DNA from 4 places in the Yersinia fenwicki genome. Region 3 is predicted to be linked to each of the others. Evidence: predicted binding sites of a transcription regulator. Region 3 holds the regulator's gene; each other region holds the start of a gene.

Region 1 (4,045 bases), 2.2 Mb from region 3:
CTGGCCCCAGCATTGACCCCCAAAATTCCCGGATCAGCTAGTGGGTTACGGGTCAGTGCTTGAATGACGGCACCCGATAACCCTAAGGCGGCACCGGCGAGCACACCAATCAAGGTGCGGGGTAGGCGGGACTCCAGAATTAAAATACTATCAGCATTGCTGTGTTCGCCCAGTAAACTTTGCCAGACCACTGAAAAGGGGATGGCTTTGGCACCGAGCATCAAGCTGGCGGCCATCACTAGCATCAATATAACAATGCTGAGTAATAGTAAAAGTCCACGGTGAGGTCGAGTGCATTTACCGAGTGCAGGGGCAGGTTTGAGCCGCTTTGATGAAAATTGGTTTGGGGGAACAGTCGCTGGCATTGTCACTCTTTTTAACAAATGCTGATTATTTATAAATGGTTATCGTTTTAATTATCATTATTATTTTCTAATATATGTTAACACGACTTATTATGAGAATGCATGGGTAAAACCCCATGCTAAGTAAGATTAATATTCTCTCTATCGCCCTGCTTTAAGATGATTAAGACTTAGCTTTAAACATTTCCTCAAGCCGTGTTAACAATTTACTCGCACTGTAGTAATCCAATCGGAAGGTATCATAGCCTGCGGCATACACTCGATTGTGTTCAATTGCGGGGATATGAGCTAAAAACTTATTACTTTTCAATGCATCAATTGCCGGTTGATCGCCGGAAAACAGTAAAATAGTCTCGCCATTCAGGCCCTCGGCCAGCTTCTCTCCACCCAGTTGAATAATGTCTTTGCGGTGACCCATACTGGTATTGCCTTTCACTGCATCAGGAACCTGAGCCAGTGTGAAGCCCAATTCCTGCAACAATTTTCCCTGCGCTGAATTTTCAGTCCACAAATTGGCGGTACTGTCGGCCGCTTGATAGACAAAGGCTGAGGTGGGTTGTGGTGGCAGCGTAATGTTCTGCTTTACCTCATTGAGTCGATCAGTGAATGTTGCAATGACTCGCTGCGCATCAGCCTCATGCCCTGTCGCCTGCCCAAGCAAAATCGCCAGCTGCTGCCAACTCTTGTCATCATAATTAATCACCAATATGGGGGCGATAACCGACAACTGCTCATACAACTTCAACGCTGAATCTCCGCCAGTGGCAGAAATAATAATCAAATCTGGATTCATTCCCGCGACAGCTTCCGCATTTGGCTCTGTCTGGTATATCGGCACCAGTTTTTTAGCTTTGGCAACCTCTGACCATTGAGTAAAGAAACCTTGGTTATCAGCTACTGTGGTACCAGGTACGGTCGCCCCACTGGCAATGACTGGAGCATTGATTGCCAGCAAAGTTCCGGTGATAGTGATGCTGGTGGAAACAATCCGCATGGGCTGCTGGGTCAGTGTCACCGGCCCTTTCGCCGTTTCTACGGTACGAGTCCATGCCGATGGTTTTTCGTCTGCCGGTGAAGTGTGTTTTTCTTGTGCAGGTTTGCAAGCGGATAAGCTGAACATCAGACTCAGGCAAGCCAGCCCAGCCAACCATGAGCGCCATCCTTGGGATTGAATAGCATGTGGGTAATGGAACATATCGCTGTTTGCTCATACTGTTTGAAAATAAGTCGTAATTTAGCATGCAAAAAATGAATAGTAGTAATTATTATTATCATTTGTGCGCGGTTAATAATCGCAGACCCTCTGTGGCTAGCCATTGCTAATCGTCCGTGTCACAGAGAGCTGTGACAGTGAGATTACCTAAATGTTGGAGCCAGCGATCATATGCGGTGTGATATGTCTAATCACATTTGAATGAATAAAAAGATTATTTCTCTGTTCCTATTTTATTGCTCAAAAAAACACCACATAAAACTACTCGGATAAATAGATTAATTTTGCTGTATATCACGCCTGATGGTTTGATATGAATTTTTGTTAGTATTTTATTTATCACGCTAAATCTTATTTAATAAGATATTTAATTCTGTTAATGAAAAAATGGGTAATGACCTACCTGTAATTAAATTAATTTGTTTGCTTATGATTTTTTAATTTAATAAGAATATCGGCGCTGTATTTATATTCAAAATAAATACATATTTCGTAAAAATACTGAAATTTATTAATGATTTTTAAAATCAAAATAAACGATGGTCATTTACATTTTAATAGATGAAATCAATCGGTTAGCTGCTATTGATCGGTGAGCTTGATCTTTTGTATTGGTTTTATGCTATTTTATTGTTTAATCCTGATAATCAGCTTTTTCCCTGCCTAAATTATCAGCGATAAACACCTTGAAATCTCAAGGAAATAAACTAAAAAAATAAAATACAGGGGTATTCCCGTGAATTTTCTAAAACATATCACCATCAGGATGGCGTTATTCTCTATTCTTGTTGTATTTTTGTTGCTATGGGGAGGCGTTTCAACATTGACATTATTTTCACTTAACCAATTAACGCAGTCCCTCCATTTGAGTTCGGAGCAACAGAAAAGCGTTAATATTATTAATCGGGGTAATGACCAATATTTCCGTGTGGTTACTCGTTTAACTCGTGCTGCTGCTTATCGTCAAAATGGGGCAATTGCCGATGCTGATCGTGAATTAGCTTCAGCCGGTGTTGCCCTTAAAAACACACAAGAAGCATTGCAGAAATTTAAGCTGCAATCTCATGAAGAAATGGATACGGCTCTGACAGAGAAAACCATCCAAAGCTGGTCAACACTGTTGGATAAAGGGATTGAACCGATGTTTAAAGCGGTGTCTGCGAGTCGCTTTGAAGACTATAACCGGATGTTTAACAATGAGTATCCACAATTCAGCCGAGAGTTTGGCGCCACAATCGAGAAATACAATTCGGCAGTGGATAAATCAACAGAGGCAGCCAGTTTGCGAGTGGAATTTCTGGTTACATGGTGTGAGCGGGCGCTACTGGCGGCACTTATTGCTGGCATCGTTATTTTGGTATTAACCGATCGTTATATTGTTAGCTATTTGGTGCGCCCACTGGATTCAATTAAGGTGCATTTTAGACGATTAGCACAAGGGCAATTAGGTAGGCCAATGTCTGGATTTGGCCGTAACTGTGTTGGACAATTAATCCCATACTTGCAAGAAATGCAAAATAGCCTGGTAAATACAGTATCGACTATTCGAAGTAGTACCGATGCGATTTACACTGGTGCTGGCGAAATAGCCGCTGGAAATGCCGATCTTTCTTCGCGTACCGAGCAACAAGCTGCGGCATTGGAAGAAACCGCTGCCAGCATGGAACAGTTAAATGCGACGGTGAAACAGAATGCCGAGAATGCCCATCAGGCCAGCAAGTTAGCCGAGAATGCTTCTACAACAGCCAAAAATGGAGGCCGCATTGTTAATGATGTTGTTGCGACCATGAGCAGCATTACTGAAAGCTCACGCCGCATCGCCGATATTATCGGCGTGATAAACAGTATCGCATTCCAAACCAATATTCTGGCATTAAACGCGGCGGTTGAAGCAGCACGTGCCGGTGAACAAGGGCGGGGTTTTGCAGTGGTTGCCAGTGAAGTCCGCAATTTAGCACAACGCAGCGCACAGGCGGCTAAGGAAATTGAAGGGCTAATTAGTGAGTCGGTATCAAGGGTTAATATGGGGTCACAGCAAGTTTCAAGAGCGGGGGAAACCATGGACAGCATTGTTCAGGCGGTGACGAATGTGACCGATATTATGGGCGAAATTGCTTCAGCTTCAGATGAGCAAAGTCGTGGTATTAGCCAAATTGGTCAGGCCGTCGCTGAAATGGATGGAGTCACGCAGCAAAATGCATCCTTAGTACAAGAATCTGCTGCCGCAGCTGCTTCATTAGAAGAACAAGCCCGTCAACTAACAGAAGCGGTGTCTGCTTTTAATCTATCGGATAAGACTCAGGCTGCTTAATAATATTAATTTGAATAGCTGCCACCCTACTAGCAAGATGCTGGCGGGGTGTTTTCTAATCATGATCATGGTTTTGTTGCTAACGCGCCCTCCAGTATTGCCGGTAAATTTGAGCAAGCTGATGGTGGTACGTTATTGCTAGATGAATTTGGCTAT
Region 2 (4,045 bases), 1.1 Mb from region 3:
AAATAATGCCGGAAATAAAGTTCTTCACAATCTCCTGCAAACCAAAACCAATACCCACTGATAATGCACTGACAATCCAGGCTAATTTATTCCACTGAATACCGAGTACCGATAAGGTCAGCAGAATCACCAACACATAGCCGATATTACTGAACAGAGTGACCGCCGAGGTTTTTATCCCTGTATCCATCTGGGTTTTTGGCAGAAACTCATTACTTAGCCAACGTCGCGCGACATTCAGCGCATATAGCCCGATGAGCAGGCAAAGTGCGGCATTAAATAAATTCGTCGGGACGATATTTAATTTTTCCAGCCCTTCCCCACCTAACAGTTCCACGGTCTTTTGTAACAGCGAAACTGGTGTTGTCGAGCCAAAGGTACCATTAAATAGCGCGATAATAGCCAGTAATATCAGCGTGACTTTGCTGGTAGCGGATAATAGTGTTGCAACTTGAGCCAGATGGCGATCGTCAATATTTAGCGTCTGTTTAATCGCTTTGCCGGCACTGCTGGTCGGTGAAAATAGACTTTCCGCCAAATCAACACAGAGATGGGTCAGTAAATATAAGCAGGAGAGTACCAGGCAAACCCACACCAATTTGTAACTTAAGAATTTTGCTAGTGCGATATATCCCACTAACAAAGAAAGTAATATCGCTATTGCCGTAATCCCAATAGCCAGATGAATCAATCCGGCTAATGTGGAATAAGCTTCTGGTTTTTCGCCATTAACCACCAAATTACGGCGTATTCGGTTAGCACGTAGTGGAATAATGGCGGCGGTCAGTGCCACTAACAGAGCCGATATCCCATTGCCAAAAATTGTCCCCGATACGCTGATATTGATCATATTGTTCATCTGATCAATGGCACCAAAAATCATGATGCAACTGGCTAATAGAGGAGGGAACAACTTGAGAGAGGCGGCAACTTCATCGGCAATAGCGGGTAAACGCCATGAGGGGCGCTGGTTGGATAAGAATGCTCGCCCGAGGCCTGCCACTAACGCAGAGAAAAACATCAACTGAACAAAAGCCAGGGCAAAGTCCATCACCACCTGCGAGACATCCGGCGTGCGAGTCAATGCCTTGATGATACATTGTGCAATGGTGACCGTGATCAGTACGGTGTACAAGGTGGTCGCTGAGGCCATAAAGCTGCGGCGCAATGGGCCTTGAGGTAGGCACTTAGTACAAAACCAGGCCGTCAGTTTGTCGAGGAGTTTAAAGCCCAATGCACCGATCAACAGTGCCAGCAACAGGTATATTGCCGTGCCGGTCCGCCATTCGGGCTGCCAGGCAGCATTCCAGGCATCAGTGAGTTCTTGTACAAAATCTTTCAGTCGCTTGTCATCATCGGCATTGGGATTGACAATCGGAGCCCAAAATTTAGCCCCCAAAATACTGCCGGAATTTAAGGCAATTTGTGATTTCAGTGCCGTTCGCCGTAAGGCGATAATCTGTGTTTCCAGGTTTTCCGCATTCGCCTTGATAGACAGGGCCTGCTCATGCTGGCCTTCTAATTGTATTTTACGGGTGTTTAGCACTCGGCGTTGTTGGGCCACTATTGGGGTTTCTGTTAGTGTGCCAGCGGCGGGCGGCGGGCCTAAAACATCCAGTTGTGTTTGTAGCTGTTCCCGTTTGGGTTTCAATTCTCCCAGCAGAATATCAACATCCTTCACTAGCGCTATTGCTGCTTCATTCAGCGCGTTTAGTTGATTATCTGACGTGCTAACAGAGACATTTTGTTTTAGCTTATCTAGCTGTTTTTGCAGACTAATTAATTGTATCGATACTGCTGGTTTCGCCGGTTCTTCATCGCTTTCAGTGGTTGTCTCTGATGTTGACGCCGCCGAAGCCGTACCTGTAGTTGACATCACTGTGAGTGATGCACAAATCAGTGTAAATAACAGACAGAGTAGAGGGTAATGTCGACGTGAAACCACGTGCTCGTTCTTTTTCATAAAACCTGTCAGCCCGAATGTGAATACCACAATTAACCCATTAATTAGTGTAGGTATGCTTGCCTGATACTTATTGTGGCACACCTTGCGAGTTACTGAATAATCTTACTCCGATAATTACTTCCCTAAATTAAATATTAAAGATAATAATTATCATTGTAATTAACACTCTCATTTAATAGATTGTGCCCTGCACTTAAGGACCCACGATATGTGGCGAGTAGGCAAGAGTATTTGCCGGGCGAAAATAGCAATGGATGCTAATTGATAACCATCTATTTCATATGTTTATTATCTGGGGAAGATAACTATGTTCTCGGCTTTTATAATAAAGCGCTCCGCTATTTTATGTTCACTGGCTATGTTTATACCCTTAGCTTCCATTGCTGAAGATACGATAGAAGTGACTGCTAAAGCAGGCCACGCAGCCGATTTACCCACCTTGGGTTACACCGCAATCACCACTAAAGGATCCACCAAAACTGATCAGCCGTTAATCCTGACGGCACAAGCCGTATCCGTGGTTACTCGCCAGCAGATGGATGATCAAAACGTTGCGACAATTAATCAGGCGTTGAATTACACGCCGGGTGTCTTCACTGGTTTTTCCGGTGGTGCAACCCGTTATGACACTATCGCCTTGCGCGGTTTCCACGGCGGTGATGTGAACAATACCTTCCTTGATGGGCTGCGCTTACTCAGTGATGGTGGCAGTTATAATGTGCTGCAAGTAGACCCGTGGTTCCTTGAGCGTATTGATGTGATTAAAGGCCCATCTTCGGCGTTATATGGTCAGAGCATTCCAGGTGGCGTGGTGATGATGACTTCCAAGCGCCCACAGTTTACTTCTGAAGGTCATTTCCGCCTGACAGCCGGTAATAACAATACGCAAGTTGCGGCATTTGATTATACCGACGCGATATCTGAGAATTGGGCTTTCCGCCTGACCGGGATAACCCGTAACAGCGATACCATGTATGACCATCAGCGCGAAGAGCGTTATGCGATTGCGCCGTCATTATTGTGGCAACCAGATGAAAATACATCGCTGTTACTGCGCGCTAATTTGCAAAAAGACCCTTCCGGCGGTTACCACAGTGCGGTACCGGCTGATGGCAGTATTTATGGGCAAAAGTTGAGTCGGGGCTTCTTTGATGGCGAAAGTAACCACAATGTCTTTAAGCGCTGGCAGCAAATCTATAGCTATGAATTTTCACATAAGTTTGATGATGTTTGGTCTTTCCGCCAAAATGCCAGCTATACCCATTCCAACTCTCAGTTAGAGCAAGTTTACCAAGGGGGCTGGAATAGCGACCGTACTCTGATGAATCGCTATTATTCTGGTGAAGACTCCTCGCTTAATGCCTTTGCGGTGGATAACCAGCTGGAAGCAGATTTCGCTACTGCCGTGGTTAAACATAAAGTATTACTGGGCTTTGATTTCCAGAAGTTACGCAACAATCTGCGCAGTGATAGTGCTTACGCCACGACGTTAAATCCCTATACCGGTGTTTCGGGTGGTTCGACGCTGTATAGCGATTATCTGCTGACCACTCCCGGCATTAATACATCTTATTTAAACCGCCGCTATGAACAGAGTGGCATTTATCTGCAAGATGAAATGACGCTGGACAATTGGCACCTAAATCTGTCCGGCCGTTATGATCGGATGAAAACAGAAAATATTAATAACACTACCAACAGCACCGATAAACGTACAGATAATCACGCGAGTGGGCGTGCGTCACTGTTGTACAGTTTCGATAGCGGTATTTCGCCATACGTCAGTTACAGCCAGGCTATTACGCCAAGTTTGTTCCCGGATGCACAGCAAAAACTGCTGAAACCAATGACCAGCGAGCAGTATGAAGTGGGGATCAAATATCAGCCGCCGGGCAGCACTTCGCTTTATTCCGCCGCCTTATATGACCTGACCCAAAATGATGTGGCAAACCGTGCAGTACCAGCGACTTATTATGTGCCAGCAGGTAAGGTCAATTCACAAGGGCTGGAATTGGAAGCCAGAAGTCAGATTAGTGACCGGCTGAGTGTGATTGCCGGTTATACCTATAATCGCGTGAA
Region 3 (4,045 bases):
AGCAGCGGAAATAATTTCCCAACACAATTACGACCAAAATCGTTAATAGGTTGGCCCAGTTGACCAGAGGCAATCACGCGAAAATGTGCGCGAATGTCATCCAATGGACGAACCAGGTTAGCCAACAGGTAGCGATCGGTTGCCAGTAAGATCACTAATCCGGCCAGCAAAGCAGAGATCAATATCATACTGCTCACTTTTGTCAGGTGAGTAAATTGTTCTTTAGCCACCCCGATGGCCTTGGATGCAGCTTGATTAAAATTCTCCGCAACAGAGCCATATTGTCGGCTCAGCGCCGGCACTGTCTTTTTGGCTAAATCCTGATAAGCCGCACTGTTATTCGCCATTGCCGCCTCATACAGCGGAGTGACACCTTGATCAATCAATCCGCTCCACCCATCAATCACACCATTTACCAATTTGGGATCAATCTGTGCATGGTCGATGGCTGTAAACTGCGCCAACTTCTGTTTCAGATTTTCAAGTGCTGCATTGGATGATTTAAGTTCCTTATCTGCATCTGCAATGTTGCCGCTCTGACGGTAATCGACTCAGCGAGCAAGACGTGTCACCATCCGAAAATATTGATCCGTCCCCTGATTAACTAAATTCATGTTTTCAACTAACACACTATTAGCATTAGAGGATTGAGTTAGTTGATTCAACGATAGCAACGTATAACCAGATACGCCGCCCCATAGCAGGCAAAATGCCCCAAGTACCCAAAGCAGCGCGGCTCTGATAGTAATATTTCTTAAAAACTGCATGTTTGTTCTCCTTCACTGCAAATTGCAACCATTCGGTTACATCGCTGTTATCGGCAATGAGGTTATAAGGTTGAGCCACTTACAAAAATTTAATATCGCATAATCTTGATATCGGCCCGACGAGATTTTCTGGCATTATATGGCCCTATACATGTGTTATATTATTGGGTCAAACGCTCAGTAGTTTGCATAACAATTTGAATTTAAAAGGTATTAAGTTATATGGCAACTGTAGGCATTTTCTTTGGCAGCGATACTGGCAATACCGAAAACATTGCCAAGATGATCCAAAAGCAACTCGGTAAAGATGTTGCTGAGGTTCACGACATTGCCAAAAGCACTAAAGAAGATTTAGAAGGCTTTGATATTCTGCTCATCGGTATCCCAACCTGGTATTACGGTGAAGCTCAATGTGATTGGGATGATTTCTTCCCGACACTAGAAGAAATTGATTTCAACGGCAAATTGGTTGCTATATTTGGCTGTGGCGATCAGGAAGACTATGCAGAATATTTCTGTGATGCGATGGGAACAGTGCGCGATATCATCGAACCACGCGGTGCTGCTATCGTCGGTCACTGGCCAACATCTGGCTACCACTTTGAAGCATCCAAAGGCTTGGCGGATGACGATCACTTTATTGGTTTAGCTATTGATGAAGATCGTCAGCCAGAATTGACAAATGAGCGCGTTGAAGCTTGGGTTAAACAGATCAGCGAAGAACTGAATCTGGCCGATATTACCGGTTAATTTGTCATGTCGGAAACGCGAGGATGAAATTTAATATTGCCGCGCGTTTCCGCTGCTTCTATCCCTCTGGTTATACTCTGTTAAGCCACCCACAAATCCGCACTTTCATCCGTGCAAAATGAAAATAAACTGCTACAAATTTGTAACCTTATATTTTGCAGTCATATACTTAAATTATGCGACAATCCCATTCATCAATACATTGCATGATTAATCGGGCAAAGTGTGCAATTATATCTTTGTTAACAACCACGGTTTTCATTTGGGGCTAGCAGTTCTATAATGAGACGCAATTGAGAATATTGCGCCACGGATGTCATAGGCTGAACAGCCTTAATTTGAATCGATAGTAACAGGACTGAATCCGCATGACTGACAACAACAAAGCCTTAAAAAACGCAGGCCTTAAAGTAACACTGCCACGGCTTAAAATTCTGGAAGTGTTGCAAGATCCGGTGTGCCATCACGTCAGCGCGGAAGATCTTTATAAAAAGCTGATCGACATCGGTGAAGAAATTGGTTTGGCAACGGTTTACCGTGTACTGAATCAGTTTGATGATGCCGGTATTGTTACCCGCCATAATTTCGAAGGTGGTAAATCAGTCTTTGAGCTGACGCAGCAACATCATCACGATCACCTGATTTGCCTGGATTGCGGCAAAGTGATCGAATTTAGTAATGAATCCATTGAATCGCTTCAACGTGAAATTGCTAAACAGCATGGTATCAAGCTAACCAATCACAGTCTGTATCTGTACGGCCACTGTGAAAGCGGCGATTGCCGTGAGAATGAATCTGCGCACGATAAAAGATAATGTAGTTTTATCGCGTTGATTTATAAATATTTTAAGCGTTATTGAATTAAATAATCTGCAAGATGGCCGCCTTTCCCGCTCAGTCATCCGAGTACAACTCGGTCGGGAGTCAGGTGGTCATTCTTATTTATACCCTATTGCTACCTACATAAATTTAAAGCAAAAAAAACCCCGGACTTACCGGGGGAAAAACCATCAACTCAACTTCACTTAATAGTGTTTACCTAAACCTCAGCAAACAGGGGTTAACATCAGACACAGCACTTTGACAGCAATAGTCAAACCTTAACCGGCTCCGCACGACTACTGCGTTTACCATCCGGGCTAATGGAACGAATCAATACGTCGCCACTGACTTTAGGTTGTGCTTTGGCATCATATTTCTGCCATTGCTTACCGCCATCGGTGGAATACTCAATTATCAGCCCCGGCAAGGAGATGTTAGCTTCCAACGCCCCTGCGACAATGCGTGCTCCCGGAATCGGTAAGCGGTAAGCCACACCCGCTTTATCCAGTTTTGCTAATTCACGTTGGCCCATGATGTTGGCAAAACGCTGCCAATCGGTACTCAACGCCTTGGTGTCAACCATGTGCGTTTCGCCACCTTTGTACTCACGGCCAGCTTTATAATCCTGCTCCCAAGACGCACGATGCCAGGCACGTTCAGCCAGTGGTAATACACGAGGGAAAATCATGTATTCCATTTGTTCATCAGTTCGTACTGTTTCGTTCCACGATTGACCGGAAATACCGTGCACACCAGGCCAAGGTTTATCACTTTTAGCACTGAAATGATTACCGTCACGGTCGACCGATGTTTCCGCATTTTGTGGCATGTTATCCGGCGCGAAACTAAAGACTTTAGCTTCGTCGCTAAAGCGAGTTGCCCAGTAATAACCGCGCTCATTGGGGTTAACTTCATATGGCATGTCGAAGTAGACATAATCCGGATTCGATGCGACCACTTCATACCCTTTATTGGCCCAATCATTGATTGAATCGGCCCCGCCCCAATAGAGGGTATCCCAGAAATTAACGCCCACCCGTTTAGTGGCAAAGTCTTTCGACGATTTGGCATCTTTAAGACCGTCTTGCCAGGCTTGCATTTTTTCAATGCCATGAGCATTCACCAACTTGCTGACTTCAATAGCAAAGTGGCTGGAAAGGTGCTCAACATCCTGAATTTTTCCTTGCTTGACCATATCCTGACAAACTTGTGATTTGGCCCACGGCTTATCTTCAATACTCTTATCAATAATGCCTTTTCCTGGCTCAATCGTGCCATTTTTGTCCTGGAAGCCCGCGCCCAGTCGGATATTTTTCGCCTCATCACCGCCAAAATGCCAAGTGTTGAGAGGCATACCCGCTTCTTTGTGCATCTCAGCCATTTCGCCAATCACTTTGTCGACAAAGCGTTTAGACGAATCCAGACACGGGTTGAGATAACTTTTGCGTTCATAGAACTGAACAGAAGTCGTGTTGGAATCATCTGTCGGGTCAACCAGGCGGAATTCGTTGGCCTCTTTTTCCTTACCCTGCTTCATCAAATTGTTGTAACGAGCTTCCATTGAGACGACTGCTGCTCGCGCATGGGCGGGCATATCAATCTCAGGGATGACCTCAATTTGGCGGGCTTTAGCGTATTTCAAAATGTCGATGTAATCATCACGGGTAAAGTGACCGGAGCCCAAATTATTGCTATCTGGGCCAGAG
Region 4 (4,045 bases), 570 kb from region 3:
ATGTCACGGTAGACAGTAAGGATAAATCATCCGTAGCCTGCCAATTCACTGAGCTGTTCAGGGTAAACTCTGGCGTAATCGATAAGTAATCGCCGGTAGTTTTGTTCTTCGACTCCAGCATGTAGGTCAGGTTGCTACTCCATTGCACCGTGTCGGTGAATGGCACCGTCAGGTTACCTTCCAGCCCTTCAACCAAGGCTTTCGGCACATTTTCCCATTTGAAAATATCGGAATTAGCATAAGTTCCGGTGCCGCCATTAGCCGTCCCCAGGGAGACTAAACCTGGCTCAATCTTATTACGGTAATCGTTACGGAAATAAGTGATACCCGCAATAATGCCATCATTATGGAATTCGAAACCGATCTCTTTGTTGACGCTGGTTTCTGCTGATAAATTATCATTACCCATCAAGTAACAGCTACCGCCGCCGCCATAGCAACCCTGACCACGGCTATACAGTAGGTAATTGGGGTTGGTTTGATAGAGATTTGGCGCTTTATAGGCGCGGGCAATCCCCATTTTCATGGTGAAGTAATCGCCCAGTTCCTGTGACAGGTTTAATCCCGGACTCCAGTTGCTCCCTGCGGTGCTGTGATGGTCAAATCGCAGTGCTGGGGTCAGTATTGTGGTGTCCGTCAGCTCGATATTATCTTCAACAAACACCGAGGCTATCTGTGCTGAGCTGCGCGTGTTTCGGCCTTTTCCCATTAGACCACTCACACTCCCCCCCTCAGTCGTCGCCTGGGTATTGGAGGTCGGGTCATTCATTTTCTGGTCATTCCATTCAGCACCGACAGTCAGCACTTGATTAACCCCTAATTCAAATGGCAGGTTAACCTCGGAGTGGGCCAGATAGTTGTCCAGCTTGATCGTACTGAAATAATTATTTGAGAAGATACCTTCGGTACCCCCTGCCAGCCCCTCATTAATACGTGAGTTGCGGGTATTTTCATACTGTATATAGGAGGTGGTACTGACGCCGTTATCCCAAAAACCACGGTGCGTTAACGAGTAATTATCGCGATACATCACATTGGTTTCTGCACCATATAGGCTGCGCACAATGGCATTGCTGTTGGTGTTTTGTGTATCACCGGCATAAATGTTCCCCTGACGGCTATAGCCCGCCTCGAACTCCAGGGATTGGCCCTGCGCAAACTCCCAGCGCAGTAACCCATTGATATCTTTGTTACGAACCCCTTCGCGACCGGCAGGCAATGTGCCAGCCTGATTACCGGTTCGGGCAGATTCATGGCCTTGGTTAATATCCCAATCATCAGCATCAGTTTTATTGTATCCACCGTATAAACGGAAACTGACGGTATCACTGAGTGGCCCCAACAGGCTGAAGTCAGTACGACGAGTCGCTCCTTCTTCGCTGTGCTGCGGCAGATTCATGTAAGCATTCCAACTGCCATGCAGTTCTTTGTCCGGCTGTTTGGTAATGATATTCACCACGCCACCTGCGGCACCATTACCGTAGCGCGCGGCAGCAGGCCCACGTAACACTTCGATTTTCTCAACCATATTCGCCGGTACCCAGTTGGTATCACCACGGGTATCACGCTCACCACGCCAGCCATAACGTACGGCATTACGGCTCGACACCGGAATACCATCAATCATAATCAACGTGTTTTCAGGTCCCATGCCGCGAATATCAATCTGACGGTTATTCCCGCGCTGACCGCTAGCTGAGTTACCGGACAAGTTAACGCCGGGCATGGTACGGATAATTTCAGACAAATCATTAGCTGGAGGACGTTTGCGGATATCTTCCGCCGTGATAGTGGATGCGCCAAGTGCTTGACGGACTTGCTGCTGGGCCGTAACCACCAAGGTATCGCCAGTGCTTGCTTTGTTGTCTGTCGCTGCTGTTTCTTTTTGTTGTGTTGCGGCTGTATCAGACCCTGCCTGAGTGGTATCTTGTGTCTGCGCCCAAAGCGGAGTCGAAATACAGATACCAATCAAGCTCGCTAAGGTCGTCAGAGAGCGCCGCTGCCATTTTACTTTCATTACACTTTCCCCGATGCAAACGCCCACAGCAAATGTCAGCAGAGGAAAGTCTCTGCCAATCTATTCATAGGGCAACAAAAACGAACAAGATTGATAATTATTTTCATTATCAATTCATCTGACTAATTGTTACATTTGCAATCAGAAAAATGGTTTGTGCAAACAGCAAAACCCTTTGTTATAAAGTCAATGTTGTCAAAACATGAATATCTTTAGAGAGGCCATCATGCCGGCGGCGAAGAAAAACAAGTTGCGCAATATTTCCCCGTCATCAAAACCGATTTATCGTGATCAAATTGTGCAACAGTCAAACCTGGTGGCCAGCGACTATCAACTGAGTGGCGCAAAGTCATTGTCCACTGATCCGGTTTTGTATGGCGATTTTCAGGTATTGCGTCTGAATCCGCATCTGATCCTACATACCGCGAATGTGACTAACCTCTACGACATCAAAACGCAGAATCAGCTCAATCCGGCGCTGAAGCTAGCAATTGTGGTCAGTGGCAGCGCACATATCTCATTTGGCGGTAAGGAGTTGCATTTGCAGGAAAAGGGCGATGCTTCACTGGTTTCCTTGACTGAAAACACCTTTTTTACTCGCCACGGTAAGAACAATAGCCATGAGCGCACTCTGACCCTCACCTTTGACCGTGAATGGCTATATGGCGACCTATTACCGCAAGCCGGCTCGTGGGATACGCTATACAACTTTACTCAGCAACATCTGGCGATCCATTTATGGCGGCCATCAGTTCACGCGCAAGCCATCGCTCAGAAAATAGCAAGTGCTCCGCCCTTCTCAACCCCATTGGAACGTTTGCATTGTGAAACACAATGTATTGGCTTAATTATCGAAGCATTCAGTTCGCTAGAGCAGCAGGCGTTACAGCAAAATAAAATATCTTTACGCGGCATAAATCGAATCCAGCAAGTACGTGATTGGCTGGAAAGTGGTGAGGCAGATCATCTATCGATGAGTGAGTTGGCGCGTTTGGTCAATATGAGTCAAAGCACTTTGCAACGGCGTTTTCGTGAAAACTACAACATTACGGTATTTGAATATTTGCGCCATTGCCGTTTAAAACGCGCCATGCTGGCGATCCAGAAAGAAGGGATCACTATCGATCAAGCGGCAACTATTGCGGGTTATACCAGCCCGGCAAATTTTGCTACAGCGTTGCGCCGCACTTTCAATATTTTGCCCAGCCAATTACGCACTGGGGCTATCTTTGATCGCTAAAAATTAAGCGATCAATAACATCTGATTGATACGATCCCTTAAACAAAAAAAACGGCCCCTATTCAGGAGCCGTCCATTATCTTACTGCGTCAGCAAAACTTATTTCTTTTTCGCTTTCGGGTTAGGCAAGTCAGTAATGCTACCTTCGTAGATTTCTGCTGCCAGACCGACAGATTCATGCAGCGTTGGGTGAGCATGGATAGTCAATGCGATATCTTCAGCATCACAACCCATCTCAATTGCCAGACCGATTTCACCTAACAGTTCACCACCGTTAGTCCCGACAATTGCACCACCGATGATACGGTGTGTTTCTTTGTCGAAAATCAGTTTGGTCATACCGTCTGCACAATCAGATGCGATAGCACGACCTGATGCCGCCCACGGGAAGGTCGAGGTTTCGTAGCTGATGCCTTTTTCTTTAGCTTCTTTCTCGGTCAAACCAACCCATGCGACTTCTGGTTCAGTGTACGCAATCGATGGAATAACTTTTGGATCGAAGTAATGCTTCATGCCGGAGATAACTTCAGCAGCAACATGGCCTTCGTGAACACCTTTATGTGCCAGCATTGGCTGACCCACGATGTCGCCGATAGCAAAAATGTGCGGTACGTTGGTACGCAGCTGTTTATCAACGTGGATAAAGCCACGTTCGTCAACCTCAACGCCAGCCTGACCGGCATCCAGCAATTTACCGTTAGGTACACGACCGATAGCAACCAGCACTGCATCATAACGTTGTGGTTCTGCTGGTGCTTTTTTGCCTTCCATCGTGACATAGATGCCGT

What was found. Region 3 encodes Fur, which represses iron uptake genes when iron is present. Its sites were predicted from a motif close to ATAATAATGAGAACNACTATCAA; they were not measured.
Positions count from the first base shown of each region.
Region 1: a site for Fur is predicted at 1,615-1,637, ahead of fepB (Fe2+-enterobactin ABC transporter substrate-binding protein). Genes of this name have one in related genera too.
Region 2: a site for Fur is predicted at 2,098-2,120, ahead of ACF3VQ_RS19370 (TonB-dependent siderophore receptor). Genes of this name have one in related genera too.
Region 4: a site for Fur is predicted at 2,108-2,130, ahead of ACF3VQ_RS17200 (TonB-dependent siderophore receptor). Genes of this name have one in related genera too.

Region 1 covers NZ_CP170755.1:648,007-652,051, forward strand. The annotation lists gene fepD (Fe(3+)-siderophore ABC transporter permease) at 1-365, opposite strand, end outside; gene fepB (Fe2+-enterobactin ABC transporter substrate-binding protein) at 529-1,560, opposite strand; gene ACF3VQ_RS02950 (methyl-accepting chemotaxis protein) at 2,315-3,889, shown strand; gene ACF3VQ_RS02955 (sigma 54-interacting transcriptional regulator) at 3,938-4,045, shown strand, end outside.
Region 2 covers NZ_CP170755.1:4,269,926-4,273,970, reverse strand. The annotation lists gene ACF3VQ_RS19375 (DUF3772 domain-containing protein) at 1-1,993, opposite strand, end outside; gene ACF3VQ_RS19370 (TonB-dependent siderophore receptor) at 2,274-4,045, shown strand, end outside.
Region 3 covers NZ_CP170755.1:3,199,281-3,203,325, forward strand. The annotation lists partial or broken gene ACF3VQ_RS14635 (methyl-accepting chemotaxis protein) at 1-767, opposite strand, end outside; gene fldA (flavodoxin FldA) at 990-1,517, shown strand; gene fur (ferric iron uptake transcriptional regulator) at 1,886-2,332, shown strand; gene ACF3VQ_RS14650 (beta-N-acetylhexosaminidase) at 2,611-4,045, opposite strand, start outside.
Region 4 covers NZ_CP170755.1:3,769,397-3,773,441, forward strand. The annotation lists gene ACF3VQ_RS17200 (TonB-dependent siderophore receptor) at 1-2,017, opposite strand, end outside; gene ACF3VQ_RS17205 (helix-turn-helix transcriptional regulator) at 2,244-3,257, shown strand; gene lpdA (dihydrolipoyl dehydrogenase) at 3,357-4,045, opposite strand, start outside.